DNA from 3 places in the Duganella sp. HH101 genome. Region 1 is predicted to be linked to each of the others. Evidence: predicted binding sites of a transcription regulator. Region 1 holds the regulator's gene; each other region holds the start of a gene.

The links. The regulator sigma-54, encoded in region 1, starts transcription at its own class of promoters, with help from an activator protein. The targets are predictions, from matches to a motif close to TGGCANGNAANCTGCTTT.
Region 2: the regulator sigma-54 is predicted to act here: its motif matches at 2,923-2,940, upstream of glnA (type I glutamate--ammonia ligase).
Region 3: the regulator sigma-54 is predicted to act here: its motif matches at 1,811-1,828, upstream of DUGA2_RS18785 (pilin).

The regions. Positions count from the first base shown of each region.
Region 1 covers NZ_LRON01000018.1:83,034-88,897, reverse strand. The annotation lists gene DUGA2_RS24190 (enoyl-CoA hydratase/isomerase family protein) at 1-491, opposite strand, end outside; gene DUGA2_RS24185 (alginate lyase family protein) at 524-1,459, opposite strand; gene hpf (ribosome hibernation-promoting factor, HPF/YfiA family) at 1,562-1,921, opposite strand; gene DUGA2_RS24175 (RNA polymerase factor sigma-54) at 2,000-3,478, opposite strand; gene lptB (LPS export ABC transporter ATP-binding protein) at 3,484-4,236, opposite strand; gene lptA (lipopolysaccharide transport periplasmic protein LptA) at 4,239-4,817, opposite strand; gene lptC (LPS export ABC transporter periplasmic protein LptC) at 4,846-5,439, opposite strand; gene DUGA2_RS24155 (HAD family hydrolase) at 5,450-5,864, opposite strand, start outside.
Region 2 covers NZ_LRON01000002.1:290,765-296,628, forward strand. The annotation lists gene DUGA2_RS04115 (transglycosylase domain-containing protein) at 1-704, shown strand, start outside; gene DUGA2_RS04120 (TAXI family TRAP transporter solute-binding subunit) at 840-2,204, shown strand; gene DUGA2_RS04125 (rhodanese-like domain-containing protein) at 2,211-2,669, opposite strand; gene glnA (type I glutamate--ammonia ligase) at 2,981-4,396, shown strand; gene DUGA2_RS04135 (DUF4124 domain-containing protein) at 4,522-5,022, shown strand; gene glnL (nitrogen regulation protein NR(II)) at 5,019-5,864, shown strand, end outside.
Region 3 covers NZ_LRON01000011.1:163,565-169,428, reverse strand. The annotation lists gene DUGA2_RS33625 (hypothetical protein) at 83-277, shown strand; gene DUGA2_RS18790 (flagellar brake protein) at 527-1,240, shown strand; gene DUGA2_RS18785 (pilin) at 1,290-1,757, opposite strand; gene DUGA2_RS18780 (FHA domain-containing protein) at 1,955-2,530, opposite strand; gene sucD (succinate--CoA ligase subunit alpha) at 2,628-3,509, opposite strand; gene sucC (ADP-forming succinate--CoA ligase subunit beta) at 3,523-4,692, opposite strand; gene DUGA2_RS18765 (DUF2889 domain-containing protein) at 4,770-5,354, opposite strand; gene recX (recombination regulator RecX) at 5,609-5,864, opposite strand, start outside.

The DNA of each region.
Region 1 (5,864 bases):
CGCCCTGGTGCGCGCGACAGGAAATAGCTGCCGCCCACATCCGGGAACAGGCCGATATTCACTTCCGGCATCGCCATCCTGGTCCGCTCGGTGACGATGCGCACGCGGCAGTCGGGACCGCCCTGCGCCACGCCCATGCCGCCGCCCATGACCACGCCGTCCATCAGCGCGATATACGGCTTGGGATAGAAATGGATCAGATGGTTGAGCGCATATTCCTCGGTGAAGAAATCCTCGACCAGCGCGCTGCCGCCCTGCGGCGTGGCGCGGCCGTTGTCGTAGAAGAAGCGAATGTCGCCGCCGGCGCAGAACGCCTTCTCGCTGCTGCTGCGGATGACGACGGCGGCCACGCCGCTGTCGTCGCGCCACGCCATCAGCGCCGCCGTAATATCGCGCACCATCGCCAGCGACAGGGAGTTCAAGGCCTTGGGCCGGTCCAGTGTGATGAAGCCGGTTCCGTTGCTGACGCTGGTGTGGACGTAGTCGCTCATGAGGTGCTTGGGTTCGTGGAGAAAACCCTATTCTACTGCGACTTGCGCGCCGCCAGATGCTCAAGCGGATTGGGCAGATTCAGGTCGCCGCCCAGCCGTGGCTGGAAGTTGGCCTTGGCCGGCATCAGCTCCGCCCTGCCCTCGTGCCGCGCATAAATGATGGCGAACGACATTTCGCTGCCGTTGGCCCGCTCCTGCGCAAAGCCGGTGGCCTTCTCCATCGCCGACGGGTCTTGCGCGGCGGCGATGGTGAAGCGCATCAGCTGGTCCAGCTTGGGCGAGCGGATGTCCAGGATGGATGCGCTCATCACCAGCGGCACGGCGGCGAACACATGGTAGTGCAGCGCCTTGGCTCCGCGCTCCATTTCCGGCGGCAGTGAACCGTCGGCCGCCACCTGCCCCATCGCATGCTCGAAGACCTTGCGGCCCCAGCCCAGATAACGCTCGTCGCCGGTGACGCCGCCCACCGCCGTCACCGCCAGTCCTTCCCAGTAGTAATGGTTGTTGCGCGTGCCCTTGTGCGCGTCGGAGTGCGCCATGGTGGCGTCGGCCAGCGTCTTGAACCAGCTTTCAATGGCTTGCTGCTGCGCCGCGCCGGCGGCCGGTTTGACGCGGGCATAGCTGAGCGCCATGCCGCCCAGGGTCCACTTGCGCACATACCACGCCTGCTCGCTGGACAGTTTGCCCAACAAGGCCTTTTGACCAGCCCAACTCTCCAGCCAGCCCAGCGCGCAGGCGGCGTTGCCCAGGCTGGCGTTTTTCGCCACGTCGGCCAGGAAGTCGTCGATGGGCTTGGTGTTGGCGATATTGCGTGCCCGCAGCACCGGATCGATGACAGAGTGATGCGCATCCGAGTAATAGCTGTTGGCGTCGATATCGATCACGGCCGGCGGCGGCGCGGTGCACGCCAGCGCGGCCGGGGCGGCCAGCGCCAGCAGCCAGGCTGTAAATAGTTTAGTTCGTTTCATGCCACTCCCATCAGAAGACATTTGGAAAACGTTTACTCTAAACTATCCGGGCGCAAAAAAGGGCGCCTCTGCGCCCTTAGTTTGATGGTGCCGGGGCCGTTGTTATAGGGCGGCGGCAGCGGGTTCGTAGCTATCCGGGAGATGCTTGATCGCATCGTGGCCGTGCTCTTGGACCTTGGCTTTGTACTTCATGACCTGCCGATCCAGCTTGTCGATCAAGGTATCGATGGCGGCGTACAGGTCTTGCGACAGGCTTTCCACGTAGACGGTTTTGCCCGACAGACGCAGGTTGATTTCAGCCTTCTGGCGTTTCTCTTTCTCTTTAAGGTTATCTACAGTCAGGATGACAGCAATATCAATCACTTGATCAAAGTGGCGGGTGACGCGCTCAAGCTTGTTCTGCACATATTCACGGATGGCCGAGGTCACTTCGAGATGATGTCCACTGATGGTGAGATTCATACACACTCCTAGAGATAATGTCGCTTCTTACGGTTAGTGCGTAGCCCATTACTGCCGGGCGCGCAGGAACCAGAATAACTACAAAGACTTGCGGAGACTGACTGGCGGGATTTTCAACGCTTCGCGATATTTGGCAACAGTTCGTCGCGCAATCACCATGCCTTGTTCTCCCAGCATGTCCGCAATCTTACTGTCGGATAAAGGATTTTTCGGGTCTTCTGCTCCTGTCAATTGCACGATGAGTGCGCGTATCGCCGTCGAACTTGCTTCCCCCCCCGCTTCGGTGGCGACATGGCTACCAAAGAAATATTTCAACTCAAACATGCCATGCGGGGTCAGCATATATTTTTGAGTTGTTACACGAGAAATAGTGCTCTCGTGTAGACCCAGTGTATCAGCAATTTCGCGAAGCACAAGGGGGCGCATGGCGACCGCGCCGTGCGAGAAAAAGTTCTTTTGTCTTTCTACTATCGCCTGGGCGACGCGCAGTATCGTGTCGAAACGCTGGCGCATATTCTTGATCAGCCACTTGGCTTCCTGCAGCTGCGCGCCCATGGCGCCCTCGCCTTTTCCCTGCTTGAGCAGGTTGGCGTACATGGCGTTGACGCGCAGGCGCGGCATGACGTCGTTGTTCAGGCTGACCTGCCAGCCGGTGCGCGATTTCTTGACGATCACGTCCGGCACCACGTAGTCCGACACGTCCGACGCGAAGGCCGAACCCGGATGCGGATTGCACTGGCGGATGACGGTTTGCGCCTCGCGCAAATCCTCGTCGTCGCACAGCAGCGCCTTCTTGAGCTTGTTGAAATCGCGCTGCGCAAACCAGGTCAGGTGGTTTTCCACGATGGCCAGCGCCATGCGCCGCGTCACCATCGGTATGCCCGGCAGGCGCTTGATCTGCAGCGCCAGGCACTCGGACGCGTTGCGCGCGCCCACGCCCATCGGATCGAAGCTTTGCAGCAGCGACAGCGCGGTGCGCAGTTCGTCGAGGTCGATCTCCAGCTCTTCCGGCAAGCGCGCCAGGATTTCCTCCAGCGGTTCTTCGAGGTAGCCGTTTTCGTCCAGCGCGTCGATGATCAGCTCGACCAGCGCGCGGTCGCGCATCTCCAGCACCGTCACCCGCATCTGCTCCATCAGGTGCTCGCGCAGCGTGCAGTGGCTGGCCTCCAGCTGCGGACGCGAGTCCTCGTCGTCGGGCGCCTTGCTGCGGCCGGCGTCGCTCCAGTCGACATCGGCGTCGCTGCTGGTGCTCTCGGTGTCGGCGGCCGGGCCGTCGTAGTTGTCGGCGTCGGCGGCCGGCGCTTCCTGGGCGTTGGGCGGGCCTTCCGGCGGCGCATCGCCGACCGGGGCTTGCTGGCTGATGGCGCCGTCCGACAGCAGCCGCAGCGAGCGGTCCAGCGGGTCGTCGAGGCGCTCCAGCAGCGGATTATCGGTCAGCAGCTGTTCCAGTTCCTGGTGCAGCTCCAGCGTCGACAGTTGCAGCAGCCGTATCGACTGCTGCAATTGCGGTGTCAGCGCGAGGTGCTGCGACGTGCGCAGTTGCAAAGACTGTTTCATGGGTTTTACATGCGGAAGTGTTCACCCAGATACACGCGACGCACCGATTCGTTGGCGATGATGTCGTCTGGCCGGCCTGAAGCCAATACCGTGCCCTGGTTGATGATATATGCGCGGTCGCAGATGCCCAGCGTCTCGCGCACATTGTGATCGGTAATGAGGACGCCGATGCCGCGTTCCTTGAGGAAGCGCACGATGCGCTGGATCTCAATCACGGCGATCGGGTCGACCCCGGCGAATGGTTCGTCGAGCAGCACGAAGCGCGGGTTGGTCGCCAGCGCGCGCGCGATCTCCACGCGGCGGCGTTCGCCGCCCGACAGCGACAGCGCCTGGTTTTCGCGCAGCTTTTCGATCTGCAAATCGGCCAGCAGGGTATTGAGCCGTTCATCAATGGCAGCCTTGGATAAAGGCTTGCCGTCCACTTTCTGGATTTCGAGGACGGCGCGGATATTTTCTTCCACCGTCAGCTTGCGGAACACCGACGCTTCCTGCGGCAGGTAGGACAAGCCGAGCGAGGCGCGGCGGTGGATCGGCAGCGAGGAGATGTCGGTGCCGCTGATATCGATGCTGCCGGCGTCCGACGGCACCAGGCCGACGATCATGTAGAACGAGGTGGTCTTGCCGGCGCCGTTGGGGCCGAGCAGACCCACCACTTCGCCGCATTCCACTTGCAGGGACACGTCGTGCACGACCTGGCGCTTGCCGTAGGTCTTTTGCAGGCCGCGCACGATCAGGGTGCTACCGCAGGATGCTTCCATGCTTACTTCTCCGTCGCAGGCGGGGTCGACGCGGCTGGCGCGGGCGCCGGGCGGATCACCGGCTGGATCACCATGGTGCCGCGGCCGGCGCCCGGCTTGCTCTCGCCGGTGACGCTGTTCTTCACCGCGAACTGTTCCTTGCGGCTGTCGTAGGAAATGAATTCGCCGTCGACCTCGTCGCTGAGGCGGCCGCCCTCCAGGCGGCGGATCTTGGCTTTCGAGAACAGTTTGACCAGGTCGGTCTTGTTGCTGTATTCGATGCGTTCGGCTTCGCCTTCGACCCACTGGTCGCCGGCGCCGTCGCGCTTCTGGCGGAAGGTGGCCGGCGTGCCCGGCGTGCTGGTCAGCACGACGAAGTCATAACCCTCAGGGTCGGTGGTCATCACCGCCTTCGGCGACTTCATCAGCAAGGTGCCGCGCGTCAGCACCACGTTGCCGATCAGCGTCTTGATCTGCTTGACGTCGTCGATCTGCAGGTCGTCGTAGTTGATCGTGGTCGGTTTGTTGGCGTCGGCTTTTTCAGCGTGCGCGGCGGTCATCGCCAGCAGCAGCATCGTGGCCGAGAGTATCAATTTCTTCATCGTCATTCCATTCATCGTATTGGGTTCGTCAGCGGGCGTCGCGCGGCGGCATCACCAGCTGCCCGCGTCCGCCCAGTTGCACCTGGCGGGTGGCGTTGTTGGCCTTCATGCCGACGCCGGTGGCGGTGGTCTTGCCCAGCTCCAGCGCCACCGGGCTGGCGGTTTCCATGCGTTCTTCGTCGGGATACACGGTCAGCGTCGGCGTGGTCATGCGCAAGGCTTGCGCGTTCGGCGTCGCCGGGCGCACCACGTCCACATTACCACTGAGCTTGACGCGCGTATTGCCCTGGTCGACATGGGCGGTGTCGGCGTGCATATTCATCGGCGGCTGGTCGCCCGACAGGCTGTGCACGTACGGCTTGTCGATGTCGGACGAATCGTCGATCGGGCGGTGGGTCAGCTTGTCGCCGGAAATGATATAGGCCGGCTGGCCGGACTTGTTCATGCGCACCAGGCTGAAGCGGTCGATGATGTAGTCCGGCTCGTTGCGGTGCTGGTCTTCCTGCGCTTCCTGGCCGGCCTGGTTGACCACCTGCACCAGCCAGAAGCTGCCGACGGCGACAAACACGCCGACCACCATGACGATGGTCAGCTGCCAGCGGTGGGCTGTTCTTTTACGCATGGCCGCTCCGTTACACCAGGAACTGCGCCATCACGCGCGGGTAAGTGCCCTGCGCGTGCAGCAGCAGCTCGCACACTTCGCGCACCGCGCCGCGGCCGCCGTGGGCGACGGTGGTGTGGTGGGCACGCTCCAGCACTTCGGCGCGGCCGTTCGGCACGGCGACGGCGAAACCGACGCGTGTCAAAATCGGCAGGTCGACCACGTCGTCGCCGATGAAGCCGACCTGCTCGGCGGTGAGGCCGGTCTTTTCCAGCAGCGCGTTGAACGGCGTCAGCTTGTCGTGGCCGCCCTGGTGCAGGTGGCCGATGCCGAGGTCGGCCGCGCGCCTGATCACCTGCGGCGAGGTGCGCGCGCTGATGATGGCGGTCTGCACGCCGGATTCCTGCAGCAGCTTGATGCCCAGGCCGTCGTGCACATTGAAGGTC
Region 2 (5,864 bases), on a different contig from region 1:
GCTTCATGGAAATCCACAAGCAGTGGAAGAAGATGGGGTATCCGTTCGATTCGCTGGTGCCTTCGTATGCGACCACGCTGGGGGCGTCGGCCGACCGGCCGGCGGCGCTGGCGGAGATGATGGGGATTATCGTCAACGGCGGCGTGCGCAAGAGCAGCCAGCGTATCAGCTCGCTGCACTTCGCCGAGGGCACGCCGTATGAAACGGTCGTCACCAAGGGCAAGCCGACCGCCAACGAACAGGTGCTGTCGCCGGAGGTGGCGCGGGTGGTGGCCGACGCGATACGCGGCGTGGTGTCGGACGGCACGGCCAAGCGGGCGCGCACGGCCTTCGTCGGCTCGGACGGCAAGGTGATCCCGGTGGGCGGCAAGACCGGCACCGGCGACCAGCGTTTCGACGTCTACGGCGGCGGCGGGCGGCTGATCGAGTCGCGCTATGTGAACCGGTCGGCGACGTTTGTGTTCAATATCGGCGAGCGCTTCTTCGGTTCGATGACGGCCTATGTGCACGGTCCGGAATCGAAGAACTACGACTTCACCAGCGCGCTGCCGGTGCAGCTGCTGGTGGTGCTGGCGCCCAACCTGATGCCGCTGATCGAGCCGCATCCGGTCGCCAGGCCGGGGGCGACGCCGCCGGCGATCGTCAAGACCGGCGGCAACGCCACCGCGGCGGTGACGCCGCCGCTGCAGGCCTGCGGCGGCTGATACTACCCCGTACGGCGGCACACCAGGGTCGGACCCCGTACGGGGTCCGACCCTTTGCTTGCGGGGGCGGGTTTCCCTTGCATAGTTGCCCGTTTGTTGGCAATGTATCAGCCCATGAAACCGATACGCCATCACATGTCCAAAATCCTCAAGTTCACGCAGTTCTCAGTGCGGGACTTGTTTGTCGCCGCCGCACCCACCATCGCGCTGATTGCCGGCGTCTGCCTGCTGGCCTACTGGCTGGTGGACCCGGCGCCGCCGCGCACGGTGCGCCTGGCCACCGGCCAGGAAAACTCCGCCTACGAGGAATTCGGCAAGAAATACGCGGCCGCGCTGGCCAAGCACGGCGTCAAGGTGACGCTGGTGCCGTCCGCCGGCTCCGGTGAAAACCTCAAGCGCCTGCGCGCCGGCGAAGTCGACATCGCCTTCGTGCAAAGCGGCTCCACCAACGAGGAAGCGGCCGAACGCGAAGGCCTGACCTCGCTGGGCAGCCTGTTTGTCGAGCCGCTGTGGCTGTTCCTGCGCGAGACCAAGGGCAAGCCGCCCATCACCCAGCTGACCCAGCTGAAGGGCTTGAAGATCAACTACGGCCCCAAGGGCGCAGGCGCGCCGCGCCTGTTCCGCCAGGTGCTGGAACTGAACGGTGTCGAGAAGGGCGAGGTCGAGCGCTTCTCGCTGGCCAACACGCCGGCCACGGTGGAGCTGCTGGAAGGCCGCATCGACGGCCTGGTGTTCACCTCGGCGCCGGAGGCGCCGCTGATCCAGATGCTGCTGCAAACGCCGGGCATCAAGCTGTTCAACTTCAACCAGGCCGAGGCCTACGCGCGCAAGCTGCCCTTCCTGACGCACGTGGTGCTGCCGCAGGGGATCGTCGACCTGGGCCGCGACATCCCGGCCGAGGACTACAACCTGATCGCCCCCACCGCCACGCTGGTGGCGCGCGACGATCTGCATCCGGCGCTGACCGACCTGTTCGTGCAGGCGGCCAGCAGCATCCACAGCGGGGCCGGCTGGTTCTCGCAGCAGGGCCAGTTCCCGTCGGCCAAGTACACCGAGATTCCGGTCGACGCCGAGGCGGCCAAGTACTACAAGAGCGGGCCGCCGCTGCTGCAACGCTACATGACGTTCTGGCTGGCCAATTTCTTCGACCGCATGTGGGTGGTGGTGGTGGCGCTGGGCGCGCTGATACTGCCGCTGTCCAAGGTGGTGCCGCCGCTGTACGTGTGGCGCATCCGGTCGCGCGTGTACCGCTGGTATGGCCAGCTGCGCGCGGTGGAGCAGGCGGTGGAGGATGCGCCGGAAGGTTCGCGCATGGAGGTGTACGAGGCGCAGCTGCTGCGCCTGAACGAGATCGAGGACCTGGTCAACCAGGTGTCGATCCCGCTGTCGTTCGCGGACGGCTTGTACGGCTTGCGCAGCCACATACAGTTCGTGCGCAAGCGTATCCAGTTCCTGATGGGCGAGTCGGCGCCCGCCGTGGATGAGGCGGTGGCGGTGTAACTGGCGTCAGGCGCCGGTCCAGGGCAGGTCGGCCTTGCACCAGCCGTTGACGTTCTTGCGGTGGCCGCGCTCGTCCTTGTCGCCTTCGAAGCCTTCCAGGATGTCGTAGCAGTGCTTGTAGCCGTGCTCGGTCGCCAGCTTGGCCGCGTTGCGCGAGCGCACGCCCGAGCGGCACAGGAACAAGATCACCTGGTCCTTGCGCACCACCGAATTCAATTCCTCGATGAACTCGTGGTTGGCGATGCCGCCCGGGTAGATGGTCCACTGGACTGCACCATGTTGGGCTTCCGGGATCGCCACCCGCCCGACCCAGTCGCGCTCCGCATGGGTGCGCACGTCGATCAGCTTGACGGCGTTGTCGGCGCTGATCAGTTCATAGGCTTCCTGGGGCGTGACGGCGCCCGCGTACGGCCAGTCTTTGCTGCGGCTGCGCGCCAGCGCCAGAATATCGTCTATTTTGCTCATGTCATGTTCCAGAAATAAGTTTGAGTTTATTATAGGCTTCCTGCACGCGCACCACAGGCAGGCGCACCAAAGCCGTGCGTTTTACGGAAATATTCCAAAAATGCACAAATACGGTGCAATATCTCGAACATGCACTCCCTTGGTGCGGCATTGATCTGCCTCATATTGTGGCACTTGGGCCGGCCGGCGAATTTTAGATTCATTTGCCTGCAAGTTCAAAGACGCTATCGACATAAGCTGATGAGTTTTATGCTGGCACGAATACTGCTTACCAAGAGCGCACGAGCCCCACATTCCTTTAGGAGATACGCATGGCAATGACAGCCGCAGAAGTTCTGAAAATGGTCCAGGAAAACGAAGTCAAATTCGTTGATTTCCGTTTCGCCGACACCCGTGGTAAAGAACAGCACGTTACCGTGCCTGTGTCGCACTTCGACATCGACAAGTTCGAATCGGGTCACGCCTTCGACGGTTCCTCGATCGCCGGCTGGAAGGGCATCGAAGCATCGGACATGATTTTGCTGCCGGATCCAAACACCGCGAACATCGACCCGTTCATGGAAGAGACCACGCTGTTCATGCAGTGTGACGTTATCGAGCCTGCCGACGGCAAGGGCTACGACCGCGATCCACGCTCCATCGCCAAGCGCGCCGAGGCCTACCTGAAATCGTCGGGCATGGGCGACACCGCCTACTTCGGCCCTGAGCCGGAATTCTTCATCTTCGACAGCGTGCGCTGGAAGATCGACATGTCCGGCTGCTTCGTCAAGATCGATTCCGAAGAAGCATCGTGGACCACCGGCGAGAAGCTCGAAGGCGGCAACACCGGCCACCGTCCTACCGTCAAGGGCGGCTACTTCCCAGTGCCGCCAGTGGACAGCTTCCAGGACATGCGTTCGGAAATGTGCCTGATCCTGGAATCGCTGGGCATCCCGGTCGAAGTGCACCACCACGAAGTGGCCGGCGCCGGCCAGAACGAAATCGGCACCAAGTTCTCGACCCTGGTCGAACGCGCCGACTGGACCCAGAACCTGAAATACGTGGTCTGGAACGTGGCCCACAGCTACGGCAAGACCGCCACCTTCATGCCTAAGCCTATCGTTGGCGACAACGGTTCCGGCATGCACGTGCACCAGTCGATCTGGAAAGACGGCGTCAACCTGTTCGCCGGCGACGGCTATGCCGGCCTGTCCGACACCGCGCTGTACTACATCGGCGGCATCATCAAGCACGCCAAGGCGCTGAACGCGATCACCAACCCAGGCACCAACTCGTACAAGCGTCTGGTTCCAGGCTTCGAGGCGCCAGTGAAACTGGCGTACTCGGCTAAAAACCGTTCGGCTTCGATCCGTATTCCGCACGTGGCCAATCCTAAGGGCCGCCGTATCGAAACCCGCTTCCCGGATCCACTGGCCAACGTCTACCTGTGCTTCGCAGCGCTGCTGATGGCTGGCCTGGACGGTATCGCCAACAAGATCCACCCGGGCGAAGCCGCATCGAAAGATCTGTACCACCTGCCGCCGGAAGAAGACGCACTGATCCCAACCGTGTGCTCGTCGCTGGAAGAAGCGCTGGACAACCTGAACAAAGACCGCGAGTTCCTGACCCGTGGCGGCGTGTTCAGCGACTCCATGATCGACGCTTACATCGAACTGAAAATGCAGGACGTCCAGCGCATGCGCATGACGACTCACCCTGCCGAGTTCGACATGTACTACTCGCTGTAACAGCCAAGCGCCGGCAACGCCGGTGCGGCTGGTGCGGTACAAAACGCGGGGCGAGCAGAGCTTTCCCCGCGTTTTTCTTTGGATGTTGTATATTCGGGATGGATAGTTCCACCCACGGATTACGAATGACAACTCGTTTCAACAGATGCGCAGTGCCGGTGTTGCTTGCACTGCTGGGCTGCACCGCCGCCCAGGCGCAGATCTACAAGTGCACCACGCCCAACGGCAGCATCGAGTACACCGATATCAACCGCGGCAGCTACTGCAAGGCGATGGACTTGCCGGGCACCGTGGTGCCGGCGCCGCCGCGCCGCCAGGGCACGCCCGCGCGCGTTCCCGGCGTGCCGGCGCCGGTCAGCACGCCGGGGGATTTCCCCCGCGTCGACAGCGCCGAGCAGCGCGCCCGCGACGCCGACCGCCGCGGCATCCTGGAGGACGAGCTGAAAACCGAAACGCAGAAGCTGGCCGAGTTGCGCAAGGAGTTCAACAACGGCGAGCCGGAACGGCGCGGCGATGAGCGCAACTACGCCAAGTACCAGGAACGGGTGGCCGGCATGCGCGACAACATCAGCCGCTCGGAAAAGAATGTGGAAGCCTTAAAACGTGAGATCGCGAATATCCGATGACTTTAGTCAGTAAGCAAGCCGGCCGGCACAGCCTGCCTTCGCTGGCGGGGCTGGAACTGCTGGCCTCGGCCGTGGTGCTGCTGGACGCCGACGGCCAGATCGTCTACGCCAACGCCGCCGCCGAAAACCTGCTGGAGAGCTCGCTCAAGGCGCTGTCGCGCCAGACGCTGAGCGCGCAGTTCCTCAACCCCGGCGAACTCGACAACATCTGCGCCCAGGCGCGCGAGCACAAGTTCTCCGACCTGCGCCAGGACTTGATGCTGGAGCGGGCCGGGCGCGATGCGTTGCATGTGCACAGCATCGTCTCGGTGCTGGACGAACCGGCCGGCCACATCCTGATCGAGCTGCGCGAGCACCTGCAGCACCTCAAGCTGGACCGCGAGGAGCGCATCCTCGACCAGAGCCAGGTCAACAAGGAGCTGATCCGCAACCTGGCGCACGAAATCAAGAACCCGCTGGGCGGCATACGCGGCGCCGCGCAGCTGCTGGAGATGGAGCTGCCGGCGCTGCACGCGGGCCAGCTGCGCGAGTACACCCAGGTCATCATCAAGGAGGCCGACCGCCTGCAGACGCTGGTCGACCGCCTGCTGGCGCCGCACCGCCGGCCGCACATCGTCGGCGACGTCAACATCCACGAAGTGCTGGAGCGCGTGCGCAGCCTGATGCTGGCCGAGTTCCCGTCCGGCCTGACGATCTTGCGCGACTACGACGCCTCCATCCCCGAGTTCCGCGGCGACAAGGAACAGCTGATCCAGACCGTGCTCAACATCGCCCACAACGCGGCGCAGGCGCTCGCCAGCCGCATCGACAACGGCGATGCGGAGATCGTTTTCAAGACGCGC
Region 3 (5,864 bases), on a different contig from region 1:
CAAATACACAGTCCAGGACAGATACAGATCACAGCACGGTGATCTATAATTTACCGTCCAGCGGTTCACTCGGGAGGTCGCCATGCAACGTCGTTCAAAAACGCATGATCCAAACCCGGCCGTGCCCAACGCACCGGCGGCATCGGCCGATATCGCGGCGAAGTCTGATGCACGCAAAAACGCCATCGCTGCGGCCTTCGGAATCTTGAAAGACAAGGGCGTGTTCCCTGACAACGGATTGGACTATCAGCTAGAGATCAGGACAGAACAGGATTAGCTAGGCAATTTCCTGATTAACGCCCGAGAACAGCAAAGTCCATCTCCGTGGCCCTGCCCCCACTTGCTCAGAAATGCAACGTTTTTCAGCCTTGCATCGCCGCTAACGTGCTAGTCTGCGACCAATCAGCAACCTCGTGTATTGTCTGATTGTTACCTTTGCATGGCGCGTATATAATAAATGTTGCTGAAGTAATTTTTTGACGTAGGCCTCACCGTACCCGCCTCGCGCATACGAGAAAGAATTTGAATGAGCAGCAACCCTCCTCCACCGAGCGAAGCAAAGACTCAGGAATACGAATTCGAACAGATGAACCTGCAGGTGGGTGGCAGGATTCAGTTCATTACTCATCGCACCATCAAGCCTATCCAGCACTTCTCCACGCTGATCGGCTGGGTCAAAGACGAGTATATGATCGTCAAGGTTCCGTTCGAGAATGGCGCGCCGATCGCCCTCAATGACGGCGACAAGCTGACCATCCGCGTCTTCTCCGGCGTCAACGTCTGCTCATTCTCTTGCGTCGTGCAACGCGTGTTCCCACGGCCGCTGTTCTATGTCCACCTGTCGTTCCCGGTGTCGATCCAGGGCACCAGCTTGCGCGCGGCGATGCGGGTCAAGGTCGATATCCCGGCCCAGGTGACGTCGCCGGCCGGCACCACCTCGGTGTTCCTGGTGAACCTGAGCGTGTCCGGTGCGCTGATCGAGTCGGCCAAGAAACTGTCCGAGGACGAGGCCCAGGTCGGCCTGTCCTTCTACCTGATCGCCCAGCCCGGCAACCGCCAGGTGCGCATCAATCCGAACGCCACCATCCGCAACATCAACGTGGTCAAGCCGGCCACCAGCGACAAGGCCGAGGTCTTCACCTACGGCGTACAGTTCATCGACCTGGATCCGGTCCACTACACCATGCTGCAAAACCTGACCTACGAGGCGTTGATCGCCGATCGGCAAAAGATCGTCTGAAACGAAAAAACCGGCCGAAGCCGGTTTTTTTACGTCTGGCCCAACAGCATTATGGGGTGACGTTGTTTTTGGTCAGTGCTTGCGACGCTGCGGTGTTGGTGACGGTGGTGGTCACGTTCCAGGTTACGTTCGCTGCACCAGCGGCGATGGTCGGGGTGAAGGTCGCGGTTTTGCCGTCGATGTCTTTGCCGACGCCGGTGGCGAAGGTTTCAACGATCACGCCGTCGGTAACGGTGGCGCCGGAAACTTCCTTGGTCGGGGTGAAGGTCGGTACACCTTTGGCACCGGCGTTGCAGCCGGTCAGATCCCCTCCACCTTCCTGGGCGCACAGTGCCACCGCGGTCTTGATCGAGTCGATCGCGCCCTGGGCATTCGCCATCTTGGCTTTCACGGTGTAGTCGCTGTACGCCGGGATCGCCACAGCGGCCAGAATACCGATAATGGCAACCACGATCATCAGTTCGATCAGGGTGAAGCCGGCTTGTGCTTGTTTCTTCATCATTTTCATGGATTTCATTTTCGACTCCTGGGGGTGTGTTGAACATCAAAATTTGGTAGGACACTTAGCTATGAGCAATTGGTGTGCCACCCCATTTTTCGGGTCCAAACCCGCCAAATCTGCCAAAAACTGTCGCTTTTCGCCGCCCGGACTGCCGTTTTTTGTCAGTCGCGGCGCCGCAATTTGTCAGCCGTCCGGCGCGCTGACAAATATTGTCAGGCGATGCGGAAGGCCATGTGCGTGCCGCCCAGGTCGATCACGTCGCCATGGTTCAAGCGCTGCGGCTGCTTGCCGAGGGGGATGTCGTTGACCAGCGGCGCCTGCGCGCCCTCCTGGTGGGTGATGGTGTAGGCATCCGGGTGGCGATGGATCACCACCACCTGCACGCCGGCGCGGCCGAGCGTGGTCTGCGGCTTGGTCAGCGCCATTTGTTTTCCGGCATTGTTGCCGTTTAAGACTTCGATCTGCGCCAGCACGGGCGCCGCCGCCATCATCGGCCGCACGCCGTCGGCGATGAACTCGACCTGGAACTTGGCCATTTTGATCACGTCCTGGTGTTGCAGGAAGTGCTTGCCGATGCGATGGCCGTTGACGAAGGTGCCGTTGGTGCTGTGCAGGTCTTCCAGAAAAGAATCGTCGAGGATGGTGACGATGACCGCGTGGTCGCCGCTGACGGCCGGATGCGTCAGCACGATGTCGTTGCGCGGGTGACGGCCGATGGTCATCCGCTCCTTGCTCAGTTGTATTTGCTGTTCTAGCTGTCCGTCGCGCGAGATGAGGATCTTCGCCAAGTTATTCTCCAATGAAAAAGCCCCGTGTGGCCGTGCGACGATCTTGAGCGTCGCATGCACACACGGGGCTTTTTTTCCACATTCAAGCCGGCTGTTATTACAGCATGGCTTTCAGCAGACGCGCCATTTCGGACGGGTTTTTGGTGACGGTGATGCCGCAAGCTTCCATGATTTCCAGTTTGGCTTGTGCGGTGTCAGCGCCGCCGGAGATCAGCGCGCCGGCGTGGCCCATGCGCTTGCCCGGAGGAGCGGTTACACCGGCGATGAAGCCGACGACCGGTTTTTTCATGTTGTCTTTGATCCAGTAAGCCGCGTTGGCTTCGTCCGGACCACCGATTTCGCCGATCATGATGACCGCGTCGGTATCAGGATCGTCGTTGAACATCTTCATCACGTCGATGTGCTTCAGACCGTTGATCGGGTCGCCGCCGATGCCGACTGCCGACGATTGGCCCAGGCCCAGTGCGGTCAGCTGACCGACTGCTTCATAGGTCAGGGTGCCCGAACGGGACACCACGCCGATACGGCCCTTCTTGTGGATGTGGCCTGGCATGATGCCGATCTTGATTTCGTCAGGGGTGATCAGGCCTGGGCAGTTAGGGCCCAGCAGCAGGGTTTTCGAACCCGCTTTAGCCATGCGATCTTTCAAAGCCATCATGTCGCGGACAGGGATGCCTTCGGTGATGCAAATAGCCAGATCCATTTCAGCTTCGACAGCTTCCCAGATCGCGGCGGCCGCGCCTGCTGGCGGTACGTAGATGACCGACACGTTGGCGCCGGTTTCTTTTTTCGCTTCGGTAACGTTAGCGAAAATAGGAATGCCTTCGAAATCTTCGCCGGCTTTCTTCGGGTTCACGCCTGCAACGAAAGCAGCTTTGCCGTTCGCGTAGTCGCGGCAACCGCGGGTGTGGAATTGACCGGTTTTGCCGGTAATACCTTGGGTGACAACTTTGGTATCTTTATTGATCAGAATGGACATGTTGATTCCTTAATTAAGCTTGACCGGCAGCGGCGGCGACGACGCTCTTCGCTGCATCTTCCATGGTGTCGGCTGCGATGATAGGCAGACCGGAATCGGCCAGCATCTTCTTGCCCAGGTCTTCGTTGGTGCCCTTCATGCGCACCACCAGTGGCACGTTCAGCGACACGGCTTTGACCGCGGTGATCACGCCTTCGGCGATCACGTCGCAGCGCATGATGCCGCCGAAGATGTTCACCAGGATGGCTTTCAGGCCTGGGTTTTTCAGCATGATCTTGAACGCTTCGGTCACTTTCTCAGCCGTGGCGCCGCCGCCTACGTCCAGGAAGTTGGCTGGCTCGCCGCCGAACAGCTTGATGGTGTCCATGGTGGCCATGGCCAGGCCGGCGCCGTTCACCAGGCAGCCGATGTTGCCGTCCAGGGAGATGTAGGCCAGGTCGAATTTCGATGCTTCGACTTCGGCTGGATCTTCTTCGTCCAGATCGCGGTAAGCAACGATTTCAGGTTGACGGAACAGCGAGTTGGCGTCGAAGTTGAACTTGGCGTCCAGAGCGATGACCTTGCCCGAACCGGTCAGGATCAGCGGGTTGATTTCGGCCAGCGACGAGTCGGTTTCCCAGTAGGCTTTGTACAGGCCTTGCAGGTTGGCGACGGCGTCGGCGATCGAAGCTTCCGGCACACCGATCTTGGCGGCGATGCCAGCGGCTTCAGCGTCGGTCAGGCCGATCGATGGATCGATGGCGATCGAGTGCAGCAGTTCTGGGTGGGACTCGGCAACTTCTTCGATGTCCATACCGCCTTCGGAGGAAGCCATCAGCACAACGCGCTGCGATACGCGGTCCGTTACCAGCGATACGTACAGTTCTTTCTTGATGTCCGCGCCTTCTTCGATCAGCAGGCGGCGTACTTTCTGGCCTTCAGGGCCGGTCTGGTGCGTGACCAGCTGCATGCCCAGGATCTGCTCGGAGAATTCTTTAACTTGTTCCAGCGATTTGGCGACTTTAACGCCGCCGCCTTTACCACGGCCACCGGCGTGGATTTGTGCTTTCACAACCCAGACCGGACCGCCCAAGGTTTCAGCAGCTTTGACTGCTTCTTCAACGGACATGCACGGAATACCGCGCGGAACCGTCACTCCGAATTTTCGGAGGATTTCTTTGCCTTGATACTCATGGATTTTCATGCTGGCTTCCCTTCTGATGCTGATGTGTAAAAATCGGTTGATACTGCGAAATGTGTGAATCTAGTAAGCAGAGATTGCTACGCGCCACCTGGTGCTGCTTTGGCCACCCAGCGCGGGTAAAACTGCGCCACTGCCGCACCGTCGGTGCGCAGGGCATGGCATTTGTCGAGTTGAAACGGCTTGTGGCGCGGCACGCCGTCGTTTTCGGTCGCCGCGTCGTTGGTCGACCAGACATCGTTGGCGAACGCCTGCACCGCAGCCGTGGGCAGGATCTGCGCCAGTTCGGTCAAATGGGTGCAGCCGGAAATACCGGCCAGGCGTTGCTTGAGCTCGTGGCGGAACCCCTTCATCAGGTTCAGGCCGACCAGCTGTTTTTTGTAATCGGGGGCGATGGTGTCGCAGTGGCCGGGATAGGGAACGGCATCGGATGCGGCTTCGGCATCGACGATGGTCAGTTGCAGATCGACGGTCAAACGCAGGTGCAGGTCATGCAGGGGGGTGCCGGCGGCACGCGGGCCGGAGGCCAGCATGGTGTCGATGACTTTGATATCGGTGATATGGGCGTCAAGATCCCACAGCCCGTCATCGCGTGCGTACGCTTGGACGGCAATTGCGCGCGTGTGCCGGAGCGCACGTCGGGTAACTGGAGTTGACAGGGACATAAGACCGATGCCGCTCTCGCGGCAGAAATTTAGTAAGCAGCCATGTGCTGATCGCACGTGTCCGCAGCTTCTACGGACAACTACCGCACCTGCGGCGCTGCAAAAACCCCAAAAGTGTAGCACATCGGTGCCTCAAGTTGCGTCAGAACATAACTTTGAGCGCTGAAAATGGCGGCTTTATGAGTTTTTTGGCAAGAAATTCACCAGTCTTATTTCAGTCATGGAAACATTGCATGGTGCGGCGCGGCAAGGTTTCAGTCGTCTTCCGGGGCGCCCTTGAGCGCGGTCTGCACGGCGCGCTGGGAAAATCCCCGTTGCAGCAGGAAGCGCATCTGCTTGTTGCGCTCCTGTGGATCGGCGGCCACGGTGCCGAACTTGCGGTTCCAGACTTCGACGCAGCGCTCGGTCTCGCCTTCGGCCAGGCCGGCCTTCAATTCCTGCAGTTCCTCGCCCTTGATGCCGTGGCTTTGCAGCTCGGCGACGATGCGGCTGTTGCCGAAGCGGGCCGAA